2 regions of the Arcticibacter sp. genome follow, and region 2 is predicted to be linked to the other one. Evidence: riboswitches for the same ligand, from Rfam matches in the RefSeq annotation. Region 2 holds a riboswitch; the other holds the start of a gene.
What was found. Region 2 has a riboswitch for S-adenosylmethionine ahead of metH (methionine synthase). Riboswitches for the same ligand answer to the same signal wherever they lie in the genome.
Positions count from the first base shown of each region.

Region 1: linked by a shared signal. The riboswitch ahead of ACO1NU_RS03855 (O-acetylhomoserine aminocarboxypropyltransferase/cysteine synthase family protein) and the one ahead of metH (methionine synthase) in region 2 are both predicted to bind S-adenosylmethionine.

Region 1 is NZ_JBMQOB010000007.1:243,672-251,372, forward strand. It holds gene ACO1NU_RS03835 (GAF domain-containing protein) at 1-283, shown strand, start outside; gene ACO1NU_RS03840 (DNA-3-methyladenine glycosylase) at 288-890, shown strand; gene ACO1NU_RS03845 (homoserine dehydrogenase) at 929-2,131, opposite strand; gene ACO1NU_RS03850 (homoserine O-acetyltransferase family protein) at 2,131-3,192, opposite strand; gene ACO1NU_RS03855 (O-acetylhomoserine aminocarboxypropyltransferase/cysteine synthase family protein) at 3,250-4,557, opposite strand; SAM riboswitch class I at 4,773-4,882, opposite strand; gene ACO1NU_RS03860 (trans-sulfuration enzyme family protein) at 4,983-6,104, opposite strand; gene mqnE (aminofutalosine synthase MqnE) at 6,279-7,496, shown strand; gene ACO1NU_RS03870 (histidine phosphatase family protein) at 7,500-7,701, shown strand, end outside.
Region 2 is NZ_JBMQOB010000022.1:191,924-199,624, forward strand. It holds gene der (ribosome biogenesis GTPase Der) at 77-1,378, shown strand; gene ACO1NU_RS16105 (hypothetical protein) at 1,380-1,586, shown strand; gene ACO1NU_RS16110 (S41 family peptidase) at 1,593-3,185, opposite strand; gene ACO1NU_RS16115 (hypothetical protein) at 3,605-4,171, shown strand; SAM riboswitch class I at 4,233-4,346, shown strand; gene metH (methionine synthase) at 4,417-7,701, shown strand, end outside.

The DNA of each region.
Region 1 (7,701 bases), on a different contig from region 2:
ACTCGGTCCATTCCAGGGTCCGGTGGCTTGTACGCGGATTGCAAGGGGCAGAGGGGTTTGTGGTGCAGCGTGGGACAGGGGAGAGACCTTAATTGTACCCGATGTGGACGCCTTTCCTGGCCACATCGCCTGTAGCTCACTATCGCGGTCGGAGATTGTTGTACCGATCTTTAAAGATGATGCGGTTGTGGGTGTGCTTGATGTCGACAGCTCATCATTGGCAGAGTTCAGCGAAGTCGATCAGCAATATCTTGAGGAAATAATCAGGTTGATCCACCTTTAAGTGTATGCGTACTGCTGATTTACTGCCACCTGAATTCTATAAGAATGACGATACCCTCGCTGTATGCAGGCAGTTGCTGGGTAAAAAGTTATGTACGTTCATTGACGGCATATACACTTCTGGAATGATAACCGAAGTGGAGGCCTATCGTGGACCCGAGGACCTTGGCTCACACGCGTATAAAAACCGAAGAACGACGCGTAATGAAACGATGTATGCGGAAGGAGGGCTTATTTACATGTATATCTGCTACGGTATCCATGATATGCTAAACATTGTCACGGGAAAAGAGGGCGATTCGCACGCGGTGCTGATCAGAGCACTCCAACCCCTTGAGGGGATTCCACACATGTGCGAACGCCGGGGTATTCAAGATATGAAGAGGCTGTGCAAGGGACCGGGTGCGCTAGCGAAAGCAATGGGGCTTCAGAAAAAGCATGATGGCATTTCGCTCCAAAGCGAGATAGTTTGGATAGAAGACGCTCCGGAAATTACCGGTGATCAGATGGTTGAAACTTCCAGAATCGGCTTGAATATTCAGGGCGTTTATCGCGATATCCCCTGGAGATACTATATTAAAGACAACAGCTTTATTAGCAGGAAATAGTATCAAAGTCTCCGGAGACTTTGATACTATTTTAGAGTTTATACTGAAGGGGCAAGCACGCTGCCTATCTCTGCAATAAAGATTTCAGGATGGTCCAGAAGTTCCGCGTTAGCGATGAGCTGGCTCAAAGCAACTTTACCAATTACATAGCTAAAATCAGGGGAGTAGAACCTCTCGGTTACTTCAGAAAGCTCGAGCTTTGAAAGTACCGCCTCGTCGCTATAACGGAGGTACACATTTAGCTCGTAATCGTTAGATAAGACAAAACCCTTGTTTGACCGGTACTTCTTGTATTCATACTTGTACTCATATCGAAGTGCGGTGATGTCGGAAAGAACCGCAGAACCAGTTGGGTGACCGCCGGCTCCCTTTCCAAAGAAGAATTGTTGATCGGCAAATGCCGCCTGTACAATCACACCGTTATACTCGTTTTCGACGTTGTAAAGAAAATCATCCGACTTTATCATCTTCGGCAGAACGTACAAGACAACCTGCTTTTCGCCGAATTCAAGTGCCGTTGGCACCAGCTTGATCTTGTAATTCTTTTCTTTAGCGTATTGAATATCTTTAGACGAGAGGTTCTGAATGCCTATGTTAAACACGTCCTCAGGATTTGGCAAAACGCCGTATGCATGAGAGGCCGCTATAACGAGCTTATATTTAGCATCAAAGCCTCCTACATCCAGGATCGGATTTGTTTCGGCGAAGCCGAGATCCTGTGCCTGTTTTAAAGCGGTGTCATAATCAAGATTCTCGCTGAAGGTCTTTGACAGAATATAGTTTGATGAGCCGTTGAAAATACCTCTTATCGAGTATAGAAGCTCATTGTCGTAATACTCCTCAAGGTTCCGGATGATGGGAATACTTCCACAAACGGCACCTTCATACAAAAGAGAAGTTCCATACTGTTCCTGAATATGGAGAAATTCTTCCAGATGTGTCGCAACCATCTTTTTATTAGCAGAAACTACGTTCTTGCCACTCTGCAGAGCGGCCTTGACAATCTCGTAAGCTGCATCTGCGTCATTGATCAGCTCAACGATTGTGTTGATTTCCGGATCATTAAGGATGATCGATGCATCAGTTGTAAAAAGATCCTCGGGTAGCGAACGTTTCTTACCGGGATTCTTGATGGCTATCTTTTTAATTTCAAGATTCAGGTCTTTTGTACGGATAATATCATTTAATCCCTGACCTACAACTCCAAACCCAAATAGCCCTATAGTTAATTTTGTGCTCATTAATGCTGTAAATTTGTGATGCGGCCGGTTTCTGAACCGCTGATTGTGCTTTTAAGAAAATTGCTTATTTCGTGAGTAAGTGTTTCGGTTTCTACCAGAAAGCCGTCATGACCATAAAAGGAGCTGATCTCTACATAGCGGGCACCTGGAATATGTTCGGCAATAAAACGCTGCTCAGCAGGCGGAAATAAAATGTCGGACGTTATTCCGATCACCATTGTCTGCGCCTTTACTGCATCTAATATCTTAGGATCGTGTTCTCTGCCCCTGAAAATATTATGGCTGTCCATCGCTTTGCTCAAGTACCAGTAGCTGTATGCGTTGAATCGCTTTACCAGCTTATCTCCCTGATAGTTCTGATAAGATGAAGCTTTGAAGTCATCGGTCTTGTCATTGGAGATCTCCTGCTGGGAGATGGCGTATGTATCGTAATGCCTGTAGGATAGGAGGGCAATACTACGGGCTGCCTTCAGTCCCTTAATGCCACCATCCGGAGTGTTCGAGTAAAATGTCGGATCTGCCGACAGCGCCAGTCTCTGACTTTCATTAAATGCGATGCCCCAGGGGGAGTGTTTGGCGTTCGTAGCCATCAGGATCAGTCTGTTAATCCGGTTTGGTTCAAGTAGTGCCCACTCCAGACTTTGCTGACCTCCTAATGAACCGCCTATCAGGATGTCTATTGTGGTAATTTCAAGATAATCCGCCAGTATCTTCTGTACACTTACAAGATCGCGGGTGTTAAATTGAGGGAAAGTCAGGTACCAGGGTTCACCGGTAGCAGGGTTTATCGAAAGCGGATTCGTTGTACCGTAGTTTGACCCGAGTATATTCGCACATACAATGAAATGTTCCCGTGGATTGAAGAGCTCATTTTCGCCAAACAAACCTTTCCACCAGTCAAATACGTCGGCATTAGCAGTCAATGCGTGACATACCCAAACAACGTTATCCTTTCTTTCATTGAGCGTACCGAAGGTCTGATAAGCGATCTCAAGTTCTGCCAATTCAGAACCGTTCTCTAACTTAAATGTACCCGTGTATGTGTATTTTTTTATGTTCATTCACTTATAAGCACGTCCCGGCCGGAACCGGGACTTTTTGAAATCTAGCTCTTAGCGCTATATTGATATTTTGGCAAAAGCCTGTTCGAAGTCTGCCTTAATATCATCGATGTGTTCAATTCCGACAGATACGCGCAACTCGGCTGGCTTAACGCCTGCAAGAAGCTGATCGCTCTCGTTTAGCTGCTGGTGAGTTGTTGCTGAAGGCTGTATAATGAGTGTTTTCGCATCGCCAACGTTTGCCAGGTGACTGGTAAGCTGCAGTGCATCAACAAATTTTACTGCATTCTCTTTCTCCCCATTTAACTCGAATGATAATACAGCCCCAAAACCGTTGCGCAGGTATTTCTTAGCGTTTGCGTGATAACGGTTGCTTTCCAGTCCCGGATAGTTGACATTCTTTACCTGAGGGTGTTGTTCCAGCCAACGGGCGAGCTCCAAAGCGTTGTCAACATGGCGCTGTACGCGCAGCGACAATGTTTCGAGTCCCTGGATAAACATGAAGGAGTTGAAAGGCGACAATGCCGCTCCAAAATCCCGTAAGCCTTCTACGCGTGCTCTGATAATAAACTGGATGTTACCGAACGGTCCGCCTAAGCCAAAAACATCATTGAAGACCATACCATGGTATCCTTCTGAAGGCTCGGTAAAAGATTTGAATTTTCCATTTCCCCAGTTGTAGGTTCCTCCGTCAACAATCACTCCACCAATACTGGTTCCGTGACCGCCGATCCACTTGGTTGCAGATTCCACGACGATGTGCGCTCCATGCTCCAATGGTCTGAAAAGATATCCTCCGGCTGCGAAAGTATTATCGACGATAAGCGGCAGATCATACTTCTGAGCTAATTGTGCGAACTTTTCAAAGTCAGGAACACTGAAGCTTGGATTACCTATGGTTTCCAGGTAAATCGCCTTTGTTTTATCATCGATATGCTGTTCGAAACTTGAAGGATCGTCCCCATTCGCAAAGCGGGCTTCTATACCCAGACGTTTGAAAGAAACTTTGAACTGATTATATGTCCCTCCGTAAAGGAAAGATGAGGCGACGAAGTTATCACCGGCTTCAAGTATATTGTTAAGTGCTATGAACTGTGCAGCCTGACCAGAGCCTACTGCGAGAGCTGCGATTCCACCTTCTAAAGCGGCTATTCTCTTTTCGAAAACATCCGTAGTGGGGTTCATAATTCTGGTATAGATATTACCGAATTCCTTCAGCGCAAACAAATTTGCTCCGTGCTCTGAGCTTTTGAAAACGTATGATGATGTTTGATATAACGGAACAGCTCTTGATCCGGTTGTTGGATCAACTTCCTGACCCGCATGTACCTGTAGCGTTTCAAATTTTAAATTGTTTAGTGACATAGTGAGGGTTTATTTATGATGTGGATATTAGACAAGATAATGCCGCAGCGGTTTTTAAGAAGCCGGAGGCAGTTAAAGAAGAACTTAGAAGCAAGAGCATGGACTGGTAATAAGCACGAGAGACCTAACGTCTGACTTAAAACCTGTAGAAAGAGGCGAACCCTCTAAACCCGCTAGGGGATACTGATGAATTTTTTCTTTGTTCATGGTGTATTAATTTATATTTTTCCGCCTATACAGCCGGAACAGGATTTGGCACCTTTTCCTTTTAGGAAGGTTGTCAGCGGGTCACGGAGCCTGATCTCTCACCGCTTCTTTATAAATCAAAACCTTTATAGAGGTGTTGATAGATTGATATTACTATCAATTGCTGTCAAATATAATCGATGACTTTCATATTTTCCAAAAGAATATAGAAATATATGTTACAACCCGGAGAGCGCCTGATTCAGATCGTCTATGAGATCATCCACGTTTTCCAGTCCTACGGAAATCCTGAGCAGATTTTCCGGAGTCTTAGTACCAGGCCCTTCTACAGATGCACGGTGCTCAACAAGGCTTTCTACACCTCCAAGGCTGGTGGCCTGGGTAAAAACCTGCAGGTTGCCCGCTACTTCGAGCGCCTGAGCTCCCGTCCCCTTAATAGTAAATGACATCATTCCGCCAAAGTCGCTCATTTGCGCAGCTGCCACCTCATGCATTTTATGATCGGTCAAACCCGGGTAGAAGACCGCCTCAACGGCTTGGTGAGTGTTTAGAAAAGCGGCAATTTTCTTTGCATTCTCTGCATGGCCTCGCATTCTGTACGGAAGCGTCTTGATACCACGCACGGTCATATAGCAGTCGAAAGGAGAGGGGACCGCCCCAGAGAGCGACTGAACGTCACGGACTTTCTGCCAGAAAGGGTCCACTTCTTTGGTAATAAGTACGCCTCCCAAAACATCGCTGTGCCCGCCCATATACTTTGTTGAGGAATGCATTACGATGTTTGCTCCCAGGTCAAGCGGACGCTGGAATACCGGCGTGGCGAACGTGTTATCGCAGCAAACGAGAATATCGTGCGCCTGGGCAATCTTACAAATTTCGCGAATGTCGCTTATCTTCAAAAGCGGGTTAGAAGGTGTCTCTATCCAGATCAATCTGGTATTGCTTTTAATCAGTGAACGGACGCCCGCAATATCGCTCATATCAACGAAATCGAACTCCAATATTCCTGCATAAACCTGTTTGAGTAAGTTCCGCAGTCCGTGATACATATCTTCCGGTGCGATCACGTGACATCCGGGCTCAAGTGACTGGAATACAGCAGATCCTGCGGCATTCCCTGATGAAAATGCAGCTGCATCCGCGCCTCCCTCAAGCCTGGCAACTACATTCTCTAAAGATGAACGGTTCGGGTTACTGGCACGCGTGTACACGTGTCCGCCCGGATAGCTTCCGTCCAAACCCCTTTCGAATGTGGTAGATAGGGTAATAGGCTGAATAACTGCTCTGTCTGAAGAGTCTGTTTTATTTCCTTCGTGTATCGCTATCGTCTCAATTTTCATATTAGTATGTATAAGAGGAGCACTGATGCAGGCCAAGCTACGTTGAAAAGCGCCTTAGGCGCTGCGTATATGATAGTTCTGCCCCGCAAATATGCAAATTCATATTCAGCTACTTATTCATTCTTACAAGAAAATGATTGAGTAAATACCTGCTTTATTGTATTTTTGGAAATGATGGATACCAGTCAACATGCATTGAATGTAATCTTAAGTGATTCGTCAATAGATCCTGAACTCAAAAGGATTGCAGAAAAGGTTGAAGCCGGCGAACGTATCTCCTTTGACGAAGGGGTAATCCTTTTTGAAAAGGGTGAATTGGGATACCTGGGCATATTAGCAAACCATGTAAGGGAAAAACTACATGGTCATAAAACCTACTTTAACAGAAATTTTCATATTGAACCAACAAATCTCTGCGTCTATGATTGCAAGTTTTGTTCTTACTCGCGTTTAATTAAGGAGCGTTCGGAGGGATGGGAACTTACAATGGACGAGATGATGAACATCGTTAAAAAGTACGATGATCAACCCGTTACTGAGGTACACATCGTAGGCGGTGTTCTTCCACAGTACGATATGCGGTTCTATTCGGACCTCTTCAGCAACATTAAAAAGCACCGTCCGGAGTTACACGTCAAGGCCCTGACACCTGTCGAATACCACTATATTTTCAAAAAGGCAAAACTCGACTATGCAACAGGAATGCGTATGATGAAAGAAGCCGGACTTGAGTCTATGCCTGGTGGAGGCGCAGAGATATTCCATCCGGAAATCCGCGATCAGATAGCAAAAGATAAATGTACGGGCGAGCAATGGCTGCAGATCCACGAAGAGTGGCACAAACTGGGTCAGCGTTCAAATGCTACTATGTTATATGGACATATTGAGAAGTTCTGGCACAGGGTTGATCATATGGAACAGCTTAGGCAATTACAGGATCGTACAGGAGGTTTCCAGACTTTCATTCCATTGAAATTCAGAAATAAAGACAATCAAATGTCGGCTGTGGACGAAGTATCTGTGATAGAAGATCTCCGGAATTACGCCATCTCCCGGATTTATTTGGACAACTTCGACCATATAAAAGCTTACTGGGCCATGATAAGCCGCAGTACAGCGCAGCTTTCCCTGAATTTCGGGGTTGACGACATCGATGGAACACTGGATGATACAACCAAGATCTATTCTATGGCAGGCGCTGAAGAACAGAATCCTGCGATGTCTACTAAGGAACTGGTACAACTTATCAAGGATGCTGGTCGCCATCCGATTGAGAGAGATACGCTGTATAATGTAATAACCGACTTTAAGGATCACATATTTGATGAAGAAGAGGCTAAACCTCAATTCTACAAGCTACCTGTATTGAATTCAACAGGGGCAGAAATCTAAGAAATGAACAAAACCATCTATATCATCCGGCATGGAGAAACTGACCTCAATTTCAGAGGCGTTGTACAAGGCAAAGGGATGAATACCGATCTGAATGACCTCGGCCGCTTTCAGGCTGAGGCCTTCTATAACTACTACGAAAACGTACCATTCGATCATATATACACTTCAACGCTTAAAAGGACGCATCAGACTGTACAGCGGT
Region 2 (7,701 bases):
ACGCCACAAATGGCGTATCTTTACCAGCACACAAACAGGCTGTTAACGGAAATACAGACCTGAAATTTTAATAATAATGAGCAATATAGTAGCCATAGTAGGACGTCCAAACGTTGGAAAATCAACTTTATACAACCGCCTTACCGAAACCCGGAAGGCAATTGTAGATGATATGAGCGGCGTTACAAGAGACCGCCATTACGGATTGGCAGAATGGATCGGGAAACCTTTCACAGTAGTAGATACAGGCGGATACGTGGCGCATTCAGAAGACATCTTCGAAGCAGCTATCCGCGAACAGGTCATGATCGCCATTGAAGAGGCCACAGTGATCCTCTTTATGGTAGATGTAACCACCGGAATCACTGACCTGGACGATAGCATCGCGGATATTCTCCGCAGAAGCAAAAAGCCGGTGCTGGTAGTAGCCAACAAGGTGGATAATAATGCACTGATCAACGAAACGCATATTTTTTATAGCCTTGGATTGGGAGACATCTATTCTATCTCCTCCATGACAGGCTCAGGTACCGGAGAACTTCTGGACGAGGTGGTCAGCCACTTCGAAGAAAATCAGGAAGAAGCAAGTGCCCTGCCCAAATTCACCATCGTAGGTCGCCCTAACGTAGGTAAATCGTCTCTCATCAACGCCCTTATCGGCAAAGACAGGAACATCGTAACACCTATTGCAGGCACAACACGCGACTCGATTCATATCCATTACAACCAGTATGGACATGATTTCATGCTGATTGATACTGCAGGTCTCCGCAAGAAGACCAAGGTAAAAGAGAACATTGAGTTCTATTCTGTTATGAGAACGATCAAAGCGATTGAAGAAGCAGACGTGAACATCCTGATGATCGACGCTGTTGATGGAATTGAATCTCAGGATATCAATATCTTCCACCTGGCTGAGAAAAACAAAAAGGGTATCGTTATCTTGATCAACAAGTGGGATTTGATCGAAAAGAATCATAAGACTACCAAGGTTTTCGAAGAAACGATCAAAGAACGCCTCTCTCCTTTTACCGACGTACCGATCATCTTTACGTCAGTAACTGAGAAACAGCGTATATTCAAAGCATTGGAGGCTGCAGCTGCAGTTTACGAGAATAAGACGAAGAAGATCTCAACATCTAAACTGAACGATGTTATGCTTCCGATCATCGAAAACTATCCGCCGCCGGCATTGAAGGGCAAGCACATCAAGATCAAGTATATCACGCAAATTCAGGCAAGCTCACCGATGTTTGCTTTCTTCTGTAACCTGCCACAGTATATCAAAGATCCGTACAAACGCTTCCTCGAAAACAAGCTGCGCGAGAACTTCGACTTCACGGGAGTTCCTATTCAGATATTCTTCAGACAGAAATAAAATGAAATTCAAGCTTTTATGCTTGCTATGCTTATCGTTCATCCTGCAAATCGCAGGATGTGCGAATGGCGATAGCGAACGGGAGATCGAAGTACGCGATTCGCTGGAAACAGTGCGTATTGCCGATTCGTTGCTCCACCTGGAGCTCAACCTGGATGATAGTGTGGAATTGCAGCCTGACACGGCTTCTACCTCTCCGAAAAAGTAAGTTTGGCTACTTCAGTGCAGCCAATGACCTTCTGATCATATTGTCGGTCTCATTCAAGACCCGGTAGTAAGCATCCTCGCCAAAATAAAACCGCGCCAGAAGCGCCTTAATGTCAAGCATAATCACCTCACGTGCTTCATCAAACTCCTTTAAGGTAAAGGTGATCTTCTTTTTCGCGGCCAATGCCTGAAGCTGATCATACTGAGCCTTGCTGAGATTAAAATGAGCCAAAAGCTCACTCAAACTGGCCGGCCTGGCCTTCTTAATCAGGTAACTATACACAAACTCGTTTAATACCGCTTTACTGCTGAGTGAATAGTATAAGGGTGTATGCCCCGTCGTGTCAATAGGGACGTAGATATCCGGCATGACGCCACCACCGCCAAACACCACTCTTCCCGAAACCGTTTTGAAGTATTTATCCCGCGTTGCAAAAAGACTGTCAGTAAGGTGTTTTTGGTCAAACACCAGCTCCCCGTTTTTAATCCGGTTCGAGATTTCCTTGAAATATTCAATTTTCCCCTTCGTATAAGGCTTTTGAATAGATCGGCCTGACGGTGTAAAATAGCGTGCAACAGTCAGGTTCAGGGCAGAGCCATCGCCAAAGTTAAACTGCTCCTGCACCAGTCCCTTGCCGAAAGAGCGCCTTCCAATGATAGTTGCCCGGTCCAGATCCTGGAGGGCACCTGCAATGATCTCACTGGCAGAGGCCGTTCCTTCGTCGATCAGTACCACCAACTTGCCTTTTTCATAATCCCCGACATCTGTAGCAAAGTAATCCGTGCGTGGTTCATGCTCCCCCTGTGTGTACACGATCAGCTGCTCATCTGCCAGGAACTGATCGGCAAGCGCCGTCGCTGCATTCAGGTATCCGCCGCCATTACCGCGAAGGTCCACAATCAAACCCTGCATCCCTTGCTTCTTCAGCCGCCTGAGTTCGGCCAGGAAGTCTTCATCTGTCTTCGCGCCAAACTTGCTGATCTTGATATAACCAACCTTATTGGGGAGCAGATAAGATACGTCAATGCTACTGACGGTAACTTTTTCACGTGGAACTTTGAAAACCACGTCCTCATGCAGACCATAGCGTCTTACTGTCAGTTCCACCAGGGTACTTTGTCTCCCGCGGATGAGGCCGACAATCTTCGTTGGTGTTATCCGCACGCCGGCAATATTTTGATTTTCAATCCTGATCACCTGATCACCGCTCTGGAGCCCCGCTTTTGCAGCAGGCCCGGTTTTGTTGATATGTGTAATAATCAGCGTATCGTTCAGGAGCTGGTACTCTATACCGATTCCATTGTAGTTCCCCTCCATATCGTCGGTAAACATACGTGCCTCTACAGGGGGAAGATATGTGGAATGGGGGTCCAGATTGTTGAGAATTTCATCGATAGCCAGATTCTGCAAAGTGTCCGTCTTCACGGGATCTACATAATTCTCCCTGATAATATTCAGGACCTGTTCAACTTTACCACCATCTCCTTCCGTCTGAAAAATTTTAAACGAGCCGTTTCTGGAGTTCAGATTTTCTCTCTGAAATTTAGGACCCAGAATCATTCCTAACACCAGCGCACCTGAATAACAGGCAGCTATCAATAAATTTTTCCTCGTAGACAATGTGTGATTATTTCGATGCTAAATTAACATATGGAAAACCATTTTCGTGCCCCCATTTTTAAATAAATCCAAGATTTTTTAAGTTTTTCTTAGCAGTCATCTGAGTCTGCAGAAAGCCTTACCAGATCCCTACCGGCACCTTACGTTATTCCGCCGTAATTTCAAAGTCGAACTGCCTTCGGACCTGCTTCGGACTGGCTTCGGACCTGCTTCGAGAAAAGCCGAAGAAAGTTCGACTTGGGTTCGAAGTAAAAGCGACGTTAAAAGGACATCGTAGTACGCGCGTGGTATAATGATGGGAAATCAAAATTAGCGCAGCTACCGTCTCGCTAAAAAGAAATGGCCTTATATTTGCCTGTGCTTACCGTAAGTAAGCACATTTAAACACTACCTGTAAAATGCACGAAATAGAACCTTTTTATCGCTGGCGGGATGATTACGTTGCTGCAGAGGATGAGCTTTCGCCGTTCTATCAGACGGAGTACAGCGAGTTTGAATTCGATAAGAAGATCTACAACTATTTCATCCATCCGCAGTGGGACTACTTTGGATCGCAGACTCTCTACCTGAAGGTCTTATTTGTAGACTACGACCACAATTTCGCCATCATTGAATTTATCGGTGAGTGGAACGATACCATCTACAATGACATTATGCTCTTGAAGCGCGAGATCATTGAAATGATGATGCAGGAGGGGATCAACAAGTTTATTCTTCTGGGTGAAAATATCCTGAACTTTCATTCGTCTGACGACCTGTATTACGAAGAATGGTTTCAGGATGTGGAAGATGGCTGGATTGCAGCGATCAATTTCCGCGAGCACGTGATCGAAGAGTTCAAGAAGAATAATATCGACTATTATATCAATTTCGGAGGGTCTCTGGACAACCTTCCGTGGCGAACCCTCAATCCGCAACAGCTTTTTGCACGGGTAGAAGATCAGCTGACCAAACGGCTTTATTAAGGATCTCCACCTGCTTTCAGCAAGCATTTGCTTTTGACTGAATTATATCGCACTTTTGCAATGCTTATAAAGAAAGACGGAGGGAGTAGACCCTGCGAAGTCTTAGCAACCTGTGCTTACAAGGTGCTACATTCTATCTCGATTTTATTCAAAGAAATAAGGGAAAAGATAAGTTAATGTCAGAATCCGAAGGATCTTTCTAAAATAAGCTTTATGCAGGCATGCCTGCTAATGCTACATACAACATGAATATCAGGAAAGAATTAGAAAAACGCATTCTCGTGATTGACGGCGCTATGGGAACTATGATCCAGCGCTACTCGCTTTCAGAGGATGATTTTCGAGGCGAACGTTTTAAGGATCACCCTTGCGATGTAAAGGGCAATAATGACCTGTTGAACCTTACCCGGCCTGACATCATCAAAGCGATTCACGCAGAATACCTGAAGGCGGGTGCAGATATCATTGAAACAAATACCTTCAGTACACAGCGCATTTCGATGGCTGATTATCAGATGGAAAGCCTTTCCTATGAACTTAGCTTTGAAGGCGCAAGAATTGCGAAGGAGGTGGCCGCCGAGTTTACGGCGCTCAACCCGGATAAACCCCGCTTTGTTGCTGGTGCCGTAGGTCCTACCAACCGCACTGCATCGATGTCTCCGGATGTAAACGATCCGGGCTATAGGGCGGTGAGCTTCGACGATCTCGTTGGTGCTTATGACGAACAAATCAGGGGACTGATAGACGGTGGTGCGGATGTACTGCTTATAGAGACCATCTTCGATACGCTGAATGCCAAGGCGGCGATCTTCGCTATTAAAGAATACGAGCAGGTGATTGGCAGGAAGATCGACATCATGATCTCCGGCACAATCACGGATGCCAGCGGCAGGACTTTATCGGGACAAACCGTAGAGGCCTTTCTGAATTCACTTACTCACGCCAACCTGCTCAGCATCGGCTTAAACTGTGCGCTGGGCGCGAAAGAGATGAGACCGCATATTGAGGAGCTCGCTGCAAAGGCGCCTTGCTTCGTGTCGGCTTATCCCAATGCGGGACTCCCGAATGAGTTTGGCGCGTATGATGAAACCGCTCACGAAACGGCTCACCTGCTGGAAGATTTCATTGAAAGCGGCTTCGTCAATATTGTTGGCGGATGCTGCGGAACCACGCCCGACCACATCGGTTGTATCGCGGAGAAAGCAGCGAAGGTAGTACCAAGGAAAATCCCTCATGTCGAGCCTTATATGCGACTGAGCGGACTGGAACCGGTTACCATTAAGCCGGATACCATGTTTGTTAATATCGGAGAGCGAACCAATATCACGGGTTCGCCGAAGTTCTCCAAGCTCATTCTGGGTGGCAACTATGAAGCTGCCCTGGCAGTTGCCTTGCAACAGGTTGAAGGTGGTGCCCAGATCATCGACGTGAATATGGATGAGGGGATGCTCGACTCGGAGGCGGCTATGACGCGCTTCCTGAATCTGATCGCTTCTGAACCGGATATTGCGAAGCTTCCGATCATGGTCGATTCATCGAAATGGAGCGTCATCGAAAACGGACTGAAGTGCCTTCAGGGAAAGGGGATCGTCAATTCGATCTCGCTTAAAGAAGGCGAAGAAAAGTTTATTGCCAGCGCTAGAAAGATCATGAATTATGGCGCTGCCGTAGTAGTGATGGCATTTGATGAACAAGGCCAGGCAGATAACTATGAACGCCGCATAGAAATATGCAAGCGCTCGTATGATATTTTAGTGAACGGGGTTGGGTTCCCTCCTCAGGACATTATTTTCGATCCGAACATCCTGACGGTTGCTACCGGACTGGAAGAACATAATAATTATGCGGTCGACTTTATCAATGCTACGCGCTGGATAAAAGAGAACCTCCCGCATGCAAAGGTAAGCGGCGGAGTTTCCAACATCTCGTTCTCCTTCAGGGGGAACAACGTTGTCCGCGAAGCGATGCACTCCGCTTTTCTGTACCACGCTATTAAGGCGGGACTGGATATGGGGATCGTGAATGCTGGTATGCTGGAGGTGTACGAGGAGATTCCAAAGGAACTGCTGGTGCGCGTAGAGGATGTACTGCTAAACCGCCGGGACGACGCTACTGAGCGACTTGTAGACTTTGCCGAAACGGTGAAGGCTAAAGGCAAAGAGATTGTGAAAGACGAAGAGTGGCGCAAAGAGTCTGTAGAGAAACGACTATCGCACTCCCTGGTGAAAGGGATCACCGAATATCTGGATGAAGATGTGGAAGAGGCGCGTTTAAGCTATGAGCGGCCGCTTCAGGTTATTGAAGGACCCTTAATGGACGGCATGAACATCGTAGGAGATCTTTTCGGGGCCGGGAAAATGTTCCTTCCACAGGTGGTTAAATCGGCCAGGGTAATGAAGAAGGCGGTTGCCTATCTTCTTCCTTTCATCGAAGAGGAGAAGCTGCAGAACCCCGCGGATACGAGCTCGAGCTCTGCAGGAAAGATCCTGATGGCGACCGTAAAGGGCGACGTACACGATATCGGCAAGAACATTGTCGGGGTGGTACTGGCCTGCAACAACTTTGAAGTGATCGATATGGGTGTAATGGTACCTGCTCAAGACATCCTCCGGAAAGCAAAAGAAGAAAACGTGGACATCATCGGCCTTAGTGGCCTGATCACCCCCTCGCTGGATGAGATGGTTCACTTCGCCAAGGAGATGGAACGTGAAGGATTCACTATTCCATTGATGATCGGTGGTGCGACCACGTCCAGAATACATGCTGCCGTAAAGGTGGCACCTAATTACTCAGGCTGCGCCATACACGTGCTTGACGCTTCAAGGAGCGTATCGGTTTGCAGCAACCTGATGAATGCCGAAACCCGGGATGAGTACATTCTAAAGATCAAAGAGGAATATGCAAGAGCCAGGGAAGCTCACCTGAACAAACGTTCAGACAAGAAGCTGAAAACGATTGAAGAGGCCCGCGCTGACCGCTTTAAGATCAATCTGGATGCCGTGGTACCGCAGGCACCCGCTTTCACAGGCACCAGGACGTTTGAGGACTATCCGTTAGAGGAACTCGTTCCTTATATCGACTGGACTCCATTCTTCCATACCTGGGAACTGAGGGGCAGCTATCCGAAGATCTTCAATGATCCGAATGTAGGTCCGGAAGCGAAAACCCTGTTTGAGGATGCGCAGACTCTATTGAAGCAGATCATCGATGAGAAGCTATTGAAAGCCAAGGCGGTGATCGGTTTCTGGCCGGCACGTTCATCAGGTGACGATATTATACTCGACCTGAAGGGCGACGGAACCTTCAAAGAAGGGCATACCGCAACCATCCATACATTAAGGCAGCAGGCAGAAAAGGTCAAAAATGATCCTTACTACGCACTCTCGGACTTTATCGCTCCTGAGGAGTCGGGAATAAAGGATTATTTCGGTGGCTTCGCTGTTACTGCCGGTATCGGCACGGACGAGTTAGTTGAACGCTTTGAAAAGGTGCATGACGATTACAACAGCATCATGGTTAAGGCACTTGCT